3 regions of the Rhodococcus baikonurensis genome follow, and region 1 is predicted to be linked to each of the others. Evidence: riboswitches for the same ligand, from Rfam matches in the RefSeq annotation. Region 1 holds a riboswitch; each other region holds the start of a gene.
What was found. A riboswitch is a leader RNA that binds a small molecule or an ion and turns the genes downstream of it on or off. The one in region 1 is predicted to bind cobalamin.
Positions count from the first base shown of each region.

Region 2: another riboswitch for cobalamin. It lies ahead of ABWI03_RS10875 (ABC transporter substrate-binding protein); the one in region 1 lies ahead of ABWI03_RS11385 (FecCD family ABC transporter permease).
Region 3: another riboswitch for cobalamin. It lies ahead of cobN (cobaltochelatase subunit CobN); the one in region 1 lies ahead of ABWI03_RS11385 (FecCD family ABC transporter permease).

Region 1 covers NZ_JBEUOQ010000004.1:115,604-119,719, reverse strand. Annotated here, with positions in the region: gene ABWI03_RS11400 (alpha/beta hydrolase) at 1-541, opposite strand, end outside; gene ABWI03_RS34185 (TetR/AcrR family transcriptional regulator) at 594-1,202, shown strand; cobalamin riboswitch at 1,219-1,354, shown strand; gene ABWI03_RS11385 (FecCD family ABC transporter permease) at 1,472-2,479, shown strand; gene ABWI03_RS11380 (ABC transporter ATP-binding protein) at 2,476-3,294, shown strand; gene ABWI03_RS11375 (ABC transporter substrate-binding protein) at 3,291-4,116, shown strand, end outside.
Region 2 covers NZ_JBEUOQ010000004.1:7,056-11,171, forward strand. Annotated here, with positions in the region: gene ABWI03_RS10865 (SDR family NAD(P)-dependent oxidoreductase) at 1-65, opposite strand, end outside; gene ABWI03_RS10870 (siderophore-interacting protein) at 544-1,401, shown strand; cobalamin riboswitch at 1,442-1,622, shown strand; gene ABWI03_RS10875 (ABC transporter substrate-binding protein) at 1,681-2,694, shown strand; gene ABWI03_RS10880 (class I SAM-dependent methyltransferase) at 2,695-3,447, shown strand; gene ABWI03_RS10885 (FecCD family ABC transporter permease) at 3,444-4,116, shown strand, end outside.
Region 3 covers NZ_JBEUOQ010000020.1:44,309-48,424, forward strand. Annotated here, with positions in the region: gene cobJ (precorrin-3B C(17)-methyltransferase) at 1-603, opposite strand, end outside; gene ABWI03_RS29800 (precorrin-8X methylmutase) at 600-1,226, opposite strand; gene cobG (precorrin-3B synthase) at 1,246-2,388, opposite strand; cobalamin riboswitch at 2,440-2,572, shown strand; gene cobN (cobaltochelatase subunit CobN) at 2,612-4,116, shown strand, end outside.

The DNA of each region.
Region 1 (4,116 bases):
CCACCAGTCGTTCGGTGCGGCGCATCAGGGGAGCGCCATAGACACCCATCGGGCCGAACCGCGCCGCGGCAGCTCTGGCCGACGGATTCGAGGGATCGAGCAGACAGGTAGCGACGACGGCGTCGGCCAGACCGGTTCGCGCGGCTACCTCGTAGGCCAGCAGACCGCCGATGCTGGCTCCCAGAAGCACCAGCGGCCGATCGTCGGCTGCTTTCTCGGCCCGGACGAGGTCACAGAGGAGTTCGACCCACTGCTCGTACCGGACGCCGGCGGGATCGCCTACGACGGTGTCGCCGTACAGCGGAAGATCGGGGAAGAGGACTTCGGCTCCGAGTTTCACGCCGATCCCGGCGAACGGCCACAACGCGCCCGAGTACCCGCCGGCGCCGTGGATACCGAGAACCCGAACCGGCGCGTCTGGAACCACTGCCCGTGCGACGTGGACGGTGTTGCCGTTCCACTCCCACCACGTCGTGGTCGGCTCCGGCATGTGGGCGGTGTACCGGTCGGGCATAAACTTCGAGTAATCGGCGCTGGTCATCTACACAATTCTCGGTACCGGCGTCGCGGCTGACAACTCGCATCGGAGGACCGTGTCGACTCGGCGGAAAAGGCCCTCCCAGCAGCGCTCGAGGGCTACCTACGACGCGATCCTGGAGGCAGCTACTCGCGTTTTCGCGTCGGAGGGCATGGCGGCGACCACCAACCGGATCGCTGACGAGGCAGGCGTCTCGGTGGGCTCGCTCTACCAGTATTTCGGCGATAAGTACGAGATCCTCTCGGAGTTGGCGAACCGTCATGTGAGTGCCGCGCGGGAACGTTTTGCGGTCTGCCTTGCCGACATCGTCGAGCGTGAACTCACTCCGGACGAGGCTGTCAGGTCGTTGGTGGAGTGCGCGATCGAAGTGAACAGTAAGCCGCGAGAGTTCTTCCACCTGCTCTACGATCAGGTTCCTCGGACCCCTGAGCTCATCGAACAGGTCGAAGGAATGAATCGGCAACTGGTACTGGGTTTTTCGGAGTACTTGCAGAGCCGCGGTTTCAGTGCGGACGATGCGTTGTTGACGTCGCGGTTGACTGTGACTGCCGTGGACGGCCAGGTGCATCGGGTTGTGCTGGAATCGGATTCACCCGAAGAACTTCGCGTGCGCACCGAAGCCGTCATGCGGCAGGCGAGATCGATGATCGCGTCGGAATCCTGATCCGGTGTATCGAATGGTGACTGCGGTCCGTTATGGTTCTGACGTCATCATCGAGGTAATGGGAAGTCGGTGCAATTCCGGCGCGGTCCCGCCACTGTGAGGTCGTCCATGCGTCGACCGTAGCCAGATACCACCCTCGTTGACGTTGTGTCATGCCACGAGGATGGATCGGTCACACCATGAATGCTGTTGGCGGAGCTCTGTCTCCACCTACCCACCTGCCTTCGCCGAAGGCTGGTGCGCCTCGAGGACGGCTCAGTCCGGGTATCGTGCTGCCCGCTCTGCTGGTCGTCACCGTGCTCTCTGCTGTGTGCGCGTTGGCATTCGGATCCGAGATGCTCCCCGTGTCCACTGTGGTGGACGTGGTGCACTCGCGCTTCGGAGGCCCACCCGTCACGCGTTCCGAACTTGCGATCGTGTGGGGGATCAGAGCACCTCGGGTACTTCTCGGTCTGGCCGTCGGCGCTGGTCTTGCCGTCGCCGGCGCGGTGGTGCAAACCCTCGTCCGTAACGCTCTTGCCGATCCCCACCTGCTGGGAGTGTCGTCCGGCGCGAGTGTCGGTGCCACCGCCGTCATCACCACCGGACTGTTCGCCGGCGCGGGAGTGTGGGCGCTCAGCTTCGGTGCGATGATCGGAGCACTGGGAGCTGCGATTCTCGTCTTCACCATCGCGACGCTGCAAGGCGGCATCACTCCACTGCGATTGGTTCTGACCGGCACCGTTACCGCATCCGCCCTGTCGGCGATCGCGAGTTTTCTGGTGCTGCGTACCAATGATTCCCAGGCCGCGCAGTCCGTATTGTTCTGGCTCCTGGGAAGTTTGGCCGGGGCCTCCTGGGACAAGTTGTGGGTGCCGGTCATCGTTGTGGTCCTGCTGACGGCAGCGGTGTTCGCCCTGCACGGTTGGCTCGACGCACTGGCGGCCGGGCCGGACGTCGCCGCTTCGCTCGGTATTCCCATCCGCACCCTGCGAAACGTGTTGTTCGGAGTGCTGGCAGCGTTGGTCGGCACGATGGTGGCAGTGTCCGGCGCGATTGCCTTCGTAGGCTTGGTCATACCGCACGTCACACGCATGCTTGTCGGAGCCAGACATCGAGTGGTATTGCCGGCGGCAGCGCTGATCGGCGCGTCGTTCCTGGTGTGGGTCGACGTCGTGGCGCGGACCTCGTTGCGACCGACGGAGATCCCGCTGAGCGTGGTGACCGGGGTGATCGGCGCCCCGCTGTTTCTCCTGCTTCTCGGCCGTCGGCGCTACCGATTCGGTGGCAGTTCGTGAGCGCCCGAGCACTGCCGCTGACAGCGTCCGGAGTCGTTGTCCGTATCGACCGTCGAACCATCGTCAAAGGCGTCGACATCGCGGCTGACGCCGGCGCAGTGGTCGGCGTGGTTGGTCCGAACGGTTCGGGCAAGTCGACGTTCTTGCGGGTTCTTGCCGGTCTCGGGCCGATCGCCGACGGTGACGTTCGCGTCGGCGACGAGTCGGTCCACACGATGTCCGCGCGTTCGCGGGCCAAAGCCATTTCCTTTGTGGCGCAGGAAGAGCAGAGTCCCGCCGATTTGTTGGTGCACGAGTACGTGACTCTGGGCCGCACACCACATGCAAAGCCCTGGAGTGTCGGCGGCAAGGACGAGAAGGCCGTCGTCGATCGTGCTCTGGGCGAGGTCGGAATGATCGAGCACCGGTTCTCTTCCATGGACACGCTGTCCGGTGGGGAGCGTCGGCGGGTGTTTCTCGCCCGGGGACTCGCGCAGGACGCCGGCGTGCTCATCCTCGACGAGCCGACCAATCATCTCGACATCCGGCACCAACTCGAACTGCTCGATCTGGTCCGGTCGCTGGACCGGACGGTGATCATGGCACTGCACGACCTCGATTTGGCTGCAGCAGTGTGTGATCGGGTGCTCGTTCTCGCGGATGGCGTGGGCCACGCGTTCGGCCATCCCTCCGACGTACTCACGACCTCGGTCGTGGCAACTGTTTTCGGCGTCGAGACATTCGCGCTCGTGAACCCGGTTACCGGCCGTTCACACCTCGTATTCGAATCACGAAATCCTCAACCACAACACACATTTTCGGAGAGTGCACTTTGATACACGTCAAGACCCGAGCGTCGTTCGGTGCGGTCGCAGCCGCAACAGCGTTGTTGGCCGTGTCCGGATGCTCGGCAACCGCGCCCGTCGACGACTCCGCGGACAAGACTTCGGTCACGCTGGAGAACTGCGGAACGGAAAGCACTTTCCAACGTCCGATCGAAAAAGTTGTTGCGACAAGCAATGCGGCCAATATCGGCACCATTCTCCGAGTCGGCGGTCTGGATCGCCTCGCTGCCGTCGTGTTGAACACGAACAACGACGCGGTCATGGACTCGATGTTCGGTCCCGGTATCGCCGACGTTCCACACCTGGACGGAACGATCACGATGGAGACGATTCTGGGTAAGCAGGCGGACCTGGTGGTCGGGTCCTACAGCGGCTTGTTCAAGGGCGCCTCCGGCGTGACGCCGGAATCACTGCAGAGCAACAATATCGATGCATATGTCATCTCCGACAGTTGTCGGCAGAGCGCCGCCGCGGATTCCGCGCTCGGAACGATGGGGCCGTGGGATGCTCTCCGTGCGGACGTGACCAATTACGGAAAGCTGTTCGGAACCGAGGACACCGCCGCCCAGGCTCAGACCGAATTGGATTCGCGTTTGGCGCGTCTGGAGTCGGCGCCGGATGCCGCCGACAAGCCGAAGGTACTGATCTACGACAGCGGTGAAGAAGATCTGTACACCAGTGGAGGCAACGGAGCCCCCAACGGAATCATCGACGCGGCCGGAGGAACCAACGTGTTCGCCGATGTCGACAACACCTGGTTCAAAGCGAGCTGGGAGACCGTAGCGAAGTCCGAACCCGACGTCATCGTGATCA
Region 2 (4,116 bases), 110 kb from region 1:
GTGGCCTGCCCGATTCCAGATCCTGCGCCGGTGACGAGAATACGACGACCTTCGAAACGATTCATTGCTGAGTACCTTTCACGAAAACGAGTTGGTTGGTAATCCAGGCTCGGCGGCGCCGACACACAACCACCCGACACAGAACTTCGGTACGGGAAAAGCGCAGCACGGCAACAGGTGTGGTGCTGCGAAGTCACGGCAAGGCGATGCCCGCCGCAGTGGCGAATGTCAGACGGATCCGGCCGGTACGGCCAATGTTCTTTCGATCCAGACGAGACCGGAGGGGCGGCGGTCGATCGCCTTACGCCCCCGTCGGAAAGTCGCTACGCCGAATCGGGCCGTGCGCAGTGCACGGCCGGAAGCGAGAGAACAGCGGCGTATGGACATCACGAGCACGGTAGCAGTGCGAGTACAAATCGCTCAAACGCGTTGTTCGCTGCGCCAGTTCATTCAGGTAATCAGATGTCACTTCTGGACAAATCTGTCGACTTAGGCAGTACTAACCTGATCGCATCTCGAAAACCCGATCCAGGAGCACAGTCGATGACACATGCAGACGCCACGAGCACAACAACTCCCCCGACGACCGTCCTACGCACCGCTGACCACAATCGCGGACTCAACGACGTTCGCGCGGTCGTAGAAGCACTGGAGCGACCGAGCGACCATCTGCTGCGGATCACGGCCCGTTTGACGGAGTCGACCGACGATCCGGCCTGGTCACGCCCGAACGTCACCGTACGCATGAATCTCGGGCCTTCCTTCGACGACGCTTCGCGCGTGTACACGGTGCGTTCCTACGATTCCGCCACCGGATCGATCGTCATCGACGTGGTCCTGCACGGACAGACCAGCCCGATGATGAGGTGGGCAGCGGCGTTGACCATCGGTGACACCTTCGGTCTCACCGGTCCGCGACCACACTTCTTGGTCCCCGACGTTCCAGGTCGACGGATCGCACTTTTTCTGGACGGCACCGCAATACCTGCGCTGTACTCGATCATCGAGCAGCTACCTACCGACGTGGTCGGAATCGGCTGGGTCACAACAGATGACGAGGTCGCATTCGACGAACTTCCCACCCTCCCCGGCCTGGAACTTCATCGCGTGAGCGCCGATCCCGCCGAGTCCGACGGCCCTCTGACAGCACGAGCACGCGAGCTCGCCGATCCCGAGAGTTACGTCGTGTGGGGAGCCGGTGAACGCAACGAGATGCGCTCAATCCGGAAGCACTTTCGATCGACCGTCGGACTCGACAAAGACGACGTCGCGATATTCGGATACTGGAAGCACGGCGTCAGCAACACCGAAATCGACCTCCGCCGGCGCGAGAACTACGAGCGCATCCTCGCCGACGGTGGAACCCTGACCGACATCGACGACCTGGCGATCGAGATCTGATCGCCCTCACCGGCCGACCTGACCGGTTGTGCACTGCGGTGATAAGTTCCTCTGTGCCAGCAGACCTCCACACAGGGGGTCAGGGAATCCGGTGTGAATCCGGAACTGACGCGCAGCGGTGAGGGTGACCGCCCGGGCTTACGCCACTGGATGAGAATCTGGGAAGGCGCTCGGGTGGAGTGATCTCGAGTCCGAATACCGGCTGGCAGCAGGGGCCAACAGGCGCCTGTTCACACGGTAACGGGCTCCGCGAACGAGCCCCTGCGAGAACGAGATTCCATGCGTCTGTCCACACTTCGCGTATCCGCCGCTGCCGTCGCGGCTCTGTTGGGTGCATCGTTGGTTGCCTGTTCCTCCGAAGACAGTGCTGCCGAACAATCCAACTCTTTCGAACAATCCGGCGCCACTGTTCAGAACTGTGGCCGAGACGTCACGGTGGAGCGACCGATCGAACGAGCGATCGCGGTAAATCAGCCTGCCGCCGAGATGCTGTTCGCGCTGGGAGTGCAGGACCGGATGGCCGGCTACGCCATGAGCGATGACGATGTCCTCCCCGAACTGCGTGAGGCGCGCGGTCAGGTCCAGGCCTTCGACACCGAGTTCCCGTCATTCGAGAGTGTCCTCGAACGCGAACCGGACATGGTTTACACGACTTTCAATTACACGTTCACTTCGGAGGGCATCGCCGACCGAACCAAGTTCACTGACCTCGGTGTCGCGACATATCAGTCACCCAGTGAGTGCACCGGCCAGGACGCAGAGCAGAACAAGGCTCTCACACTCGACGACCTGTATGACGAAATCGGGGACGTGGCAACACTGTTCGATGTCAAGGACAAAGGTGCCGAGCTGACCGAGAGTTTGAAGGATCGCGCGGCCACCGCCACGGCGTCACTGGGAGCCGAGAATGTGACACTGGCGTGGTGGTACGCCGCCACGAAGACCCCGTACTTCGCCGGGTGCTGCGGCGCACCGGGAATCATGACCGACGCGGTGGGCGCAAAGAACGCCTTCGACGACAACAAGCAGTACTGGCCCGAAATCGGTTGGGAGAGTGTGCTCGACCGGGACCCCACCGTGCTGGTGCTCGCTGATCTCGACCGCGGCGGAGACGGCGACAGTGCGGCGGCCAAGATCGCGTTCCTCGAATCGGACCCGGTAGCCAGCAAGCTCACCGCAGTGAAGAACAAGCGATACATCATCCTCGAAGGCACGACGATGGATCCCTCGATCCGCAACGTCGGTGGCATCGAACAACTCTCCGACGGCCTGCGCCGGTTGGGCGTGGTCTAGATGTCCACGGAAGTCAGCGAACTGGTGCGTCAATGGGACGACCAGCAGGCGGCATACATCGCCGATCGCGAGAAGCGCTTCGACGTGATTCTCGACGTTCTCGAATTGCAGTACGCGCACGCTCCGTTCACAGTCGTCGACCTGGCCTGCGGACCTGGTTCGTTGAGCGTCCGGATCCTCGAGAAGTTCGGGCACGCGAGCGTTGTGGGGATCGACTACGACCCGATGTTGCTGGAAGTCGCCCGCCAGTCGTCGACTCGTTTCGGCGACCGAATGCAGCTGGTCGACGCAGACCTGCTGAGTACCGATTGGCCGACTTCGGTGACTGCGCCGGTTCAGGCGATCGTGTCGACGACCGCGCTGCACTGGTTGCAACCGCAGCAGCTCGTCGAGGTGTACCGGCAGTGCCGCGAACTGCTGAGCCCCGACGGCGTTCTGCTCAACGGTGATCACTTTCGCTTCGACGGTCGCTCCCCTGTCATCGGACGGTGGGCGAAGGCGCACGACGAGCAGACACAACGCTCCGCTTTTGCTGCCGGGGCTCCCGAGTGGGACAGCTGGTGGGACGAGTTGCGGGCCACCCCCGGGATCGGGGCACTGACCGACGAGCGTGAGCGCAGATTCGCCGGTCGCGACGCCACCGCGCCCACCGCCGTCGATTTCCAATTGGCGGCGCTCGCGCAAGCAGGTTTCCGGGAGTCGGGTACGGTCTGGCAACTGTTCGACGACTACGTGGTCTACGGCGTGAGATGACGACAAGAGTTCGGCTGCGTGACAACCCGACTGCCGTCAGCCTGCTGTGGGTGATCGGTGTTGTCACGCTGGCCGGGTCGGCCGCCGTGGCGATCACGTTGGGGCCGGCGGGCCTGTCGGTCGGTGAGGTGACCTCGATCCTCGTCGGGCACCTCGGAGGTACCGCGGCGGACGTCACACCTATCCGCGACGGCATCGTGTGGGATCTCCGTCTGCCGCGTACTCTGCTCGCCGCGCTCTGCGGTGCCGGTCTCGGGTTGTGTGGAGCGATCATGCAGTCGCTGCTTCGCAATCCACTGGCCGATCCGTTTGTCCTCGGCATCTCGTCCGGCGCCTCGACCGGTGCCGTACTGATCGTGATCCTCGGAGTGGGGTCGGGAGTGATCGGCCTGTCGAGCGGCGCCTTCATCGGCGCGGTGATCTCCTTTGCCCTTGTGCTGCTGCTCGCCCACGCGGCCGGCGGCACGCCGGATCGGGTGATCCTGGCCGGTGTCGCCGCGACCCAACTGTTCTCCGCGCTCACCTCGTTCATCGTCATCACCTCGGCCGATCCCGAGCAGACCCGCGGCGTGATGTTCTGGCTCCTGGGCTCACTCGGTGGCGCCGACTGGCTCGACGTCGCGCTCTGCGCTGCGGTGGTCGCAGTCGGCCTCGTGGTCTGTCTGACTC
Region 3 (4,116 bases), on a different contig from region 1:
GCCCAGGCGGCCGGAATCCTCGAGCGATTGCAGGACCGGCGGGAACGTGCGTCCGAGCTTGAGAATGGCTGCGGCGTCGGTTTCCTTGAGCCGCCTGGTCAGCTCAGCCTGCGGCAATGTTCCGGGCAGGATCGTGAGGATTTCTTCACCCTCGACCAGCGGTTTTCCAAGGGCAGCAGAGGCCGCGCTGACGGAGGTGACACCGGGAATCACTTCGGCGTCGAAGCGATCGGCCAGCCTCTTGTGCATGTGCATGTAGGAGCTGTAGAAGAGCGGATCGCCGGCGGCGAGCAACGCGACGGTTCGACCGGCCGCGAGGTGAACTGCCAGCCGTTCGGCAGCCGCTTCGTAGAATTCGTCCATCGCGCCCTGATATCCGCCGGGATGATCAACGGTCTCGGTGGTCACGGGGTAGACGAGGTGTTCTTCGATCTGTCCTTCGCGCATGTACGGCGCTGCAACTGCTCGGGAGATGCTCTTGCCGTGCCTCGCGGAGTGGAATGCGATCACATCGGCCTCGCCGATGACGCGGGCTGCCTTGACGGTCACCAATTCGGGATCGCCGGGGCCGATGCCGACACCCCAGAGCTTGCCTGCGCTCATTCGACTTCGCTCGCAATCGCGTTGACGACGGCCGCAGTGATCGCGCTGCCACCGCGTCGGCCGCGGAGCACGAGATGATCGATCCCGCTGGCGTGTTCGATGAGGGCTTCCTTCGACTCGGCAGCGCCGATGAAGCCGACCGGGCCTCCGACGATGGCGGCCGGACGGGGCGCGCCGGCTTCGATGAGGTTCAGGAGATGGAACAGTGCGGTGGGTGCGTTTCCGATCGCGACAACAGCGCCCTCGAGCTTGGCTCCCCACAGTTCGAGAGCAGCCGCCGAACGAGTGTTGTCGATGGTCGACGCCAGCACGGGAACCCGCGGATCGCCGAGGGTGCAGATGACGTCGTTACCGGCGGGCAGACGCTTGCGCGTGATCCCGGCAGCCACCATCTGGGCGTCGCAGAAAATCGGCGCGCCGTCGCGCAGAGCGGCACGCGCAGCCGAGACGACACCGGGAGTGAAGGCGACGTCGTCGACGAGATCGACCTGGCCACTTGCATGAATCATGCGCACTACAGCTTGCGAGACATCCGCCGGGAAACGGCTCAGGTCGGCTTCGGCCCGAATGGTGGCAAAGGACTGGCGATAGATTTCCGCGCCGTCACGGATGTACTCGATCATGTGCCACACGATAGAGGCATCACCGATCGGCCGGATTCACCCGGTAACCGTCACCCGTCGCAATCACATCCGCTACGTCCCCGCGGGGACGTCCGCAGCTGCGGTGGCACCCGGCCCAGTGCTGGCGCCCGACGACGGGCAGTTCTGCCTGCTCGACGGCGGTGATCGCGTCGGTGCGCACATCGGCGAGCGACTTCTCGCATCCCGGGCTTCCGGTGCAGGCGGTGACGTCGAGCCACGGTGAGTTCTCGTCGAAGATCAACCCCATCGGCGCCAACACCCGGACTACCTGCTCGGCAGCCCATTCGTCGAGGTCGAAGATATGCACCGATCGCCACGGCGTCACGACAACGGGTTTGTCGACGGCGGCGAGGAACTCGGTCAGCCGAGCGTCGAGCAGCCCGAATCGCAGGCCGCCGCCCAGGGCGACCGTTCCGTCTCGCTGCTCGAGCCAACCGATGGTGGGCCGTGCATCCGCCGTGAGATCTGCCGCACCGGTGGACTCGGCGCTCAGACCCAACTGCTCGAGGGTGCGCTCGATTCCGTCCGGAACTTCAGCCAGGCGCCAATGCTTGTCGCGGACGTCGAGGAACGATCGAGCCGCCTCGAGGAGCAATTCGACGGCGTCGTCCGCCTGTACGAGGTGAGTGGTGTGGTGACCCGCGAGCACCAGTGAATGTTCGGTGGCACTGCGCGCGTGGAGTCCGAAATCGCCCCGTAGCCCGGTGATGTCTCCGCGCCCGTCGTCAAGGGTGAACAGGGTTCGCCCGGGCAGGCCCGCCAATGCCTGATCCGCTTGGATGGCGGAATCGAGCCGGTGGACCAGTTCACGAATATCGGCGACGCCCCCGATACGGCCGGACAGTGGGGACGCGAGGATGTTGCGCACTCGCTCGTGCGTCGCGGACGGCAGCAGACCGGCCGACGCGATTCGCGCTGCGAAGGCTTCGGGGTCCGAGACCGAACGCAGTTGGACGTTGCCCCTCGAGGTGAGTTCCATCTGGCCGTTGCCCAGATCGCGCGCTGCGTCGGCGAGCGTCTGCAATTGGGCGGGGGTGAGGAGTCCGCCGGGTAGGCGCACGCGTGCCAGTGCGCCGTCGGCGGCGTGGTGAACTTGCAGTGCACCCGGGCACGCGTCTGGCTGTGAACGGTCCGTGGGCATGGCTCCAGGGTACGACCTGTCATGAGTGCCTTCTGCGGACCGGTAGCATCACCACCACCAGTGACGGCAGTTGAGGAAACCGGTGAAAGTCCGGTGCGGTCGCGCCACTGTGAGTGTTGCTCGAGCGGGACGCGTTTCCGCTCGGAAACACGAGTCAGACCCTCAACCGCCGTCGATGACAGATCTGTGCCACGGGGCGCGAAACCCCAGGAAGGCTTCACCCGTGATTCTTCTGCTCTCCACGTCCGACACCGATCTGCTGAGCGCCCGCGCCAGCCGGGAAGCCGGCGACGGAGTTTCCTACCGCTGGGCCAACCCCTCACGCTTGCTGGTCTCGGAAGACTTGCCGCCTTTGCTCGACGGCGTCGACCTCGTGATCGTTCGCATCCTCGGCAGCCGTCGCAGCTGGGAAGACGGCTTGGACATGGTCCTCGCCTCCGGACTCCCCGTAGTCGTCCTCGGTGGTGAGCATGCGCCGGACGCCGACCTCATGGAGTGCTCGACGGTCTCCGCCGGCGTTGCTGCCGAGGCCCACAATTACCTGGCCGAGGGTGGCGCGCAGAATCTGGCACAACTGCACCACTTCCTTTCCGACACCGTTCTGCTCACCGGCCACGGTTTCGAGCCGCCGGCTCACCTGCCTTCCTGGGGAATCGCTGATTTCGCGCCCGACCTCGACTCGGCGACCGGTCCCGTCATCGCAGTTCTGTACTACCGCGCCCAGCATCTGGCCGGAAACACCCGGTACATCCAGGCGTTGTGTGACGCCGTCGCCGAGGCCGGTGGCACCGCGCTCCCGATCTACTGCGCATCTCTGCGAACCGCAGAAGCCGAACTTCTGAGCACACTCCGCCGCGCCGACGCCATGGTCGTCACAGTTCTTGCTGCCGGCGGCACCAAGCCCGCGACCGCCTCCGCCGGTGGCGACGACGAAGCCTGGGACGTCGCTGCACTCGCTGCACTCGACGTCCCGATCCTGCAGGGCCTGTGCCTGACCAGTAGCCGCGCCACCTGGGACGAGAACGACGACGGACTGTCGCCTCTCGACGTCGCGACGCAGGTGGCGGTGCCGGAGTTCGACGGTCGCATCATCACCGTCCCGTTCTCCTTCAAGGAAATCGACTCCGACGGATTGTCCACGTACGTCCCCGACGTCGAGCGCGCTGCCCGTGTCGCCGGTATCGCAGTCCGCCATGGCAAGCTGCGCCACATTCCCACCACCGAGCGTCGCGTTGCACTCATGCTCTCGGCCTACCCGACCAAGCACGCTCGTATCGGCAACGCCGTCGGCCTCGATACTCCGGCGAGCGCAATCGACCTTCTCACTGAAATGCGTTCTGCCGGTTACGACCTCGGACCCGTCGACGGCCCTGACGCAGTACCCGGCCTGGCGGCGAAGGACGGCGACGCGCTGATCCACGCCCTGATCGCGGCCGGTGGCCAGGATCCCGACTGGCTCACCGCCGAGCAGCTCGAGGGCAATCCGATCCGAATCTCCGCAGCAAAATACCGCGAATGGTTCGCCACGTTGCCCGAAGAACTGCGCAGTGGGGTCGAGGAACACTGGGGCGCAGCGCCCGGCGAGCTGTACGTCGACCGATCGCAGGATCCGGACGGCGAAATCGTCATCGCGGCACTGCGATTCAACAACATCGTCCTCATGGTCCAGCCGCCCCGCGGATTCGGTGAGAAGCCCGTCGCGATCTACCACGACCCGGATCTGCCGCC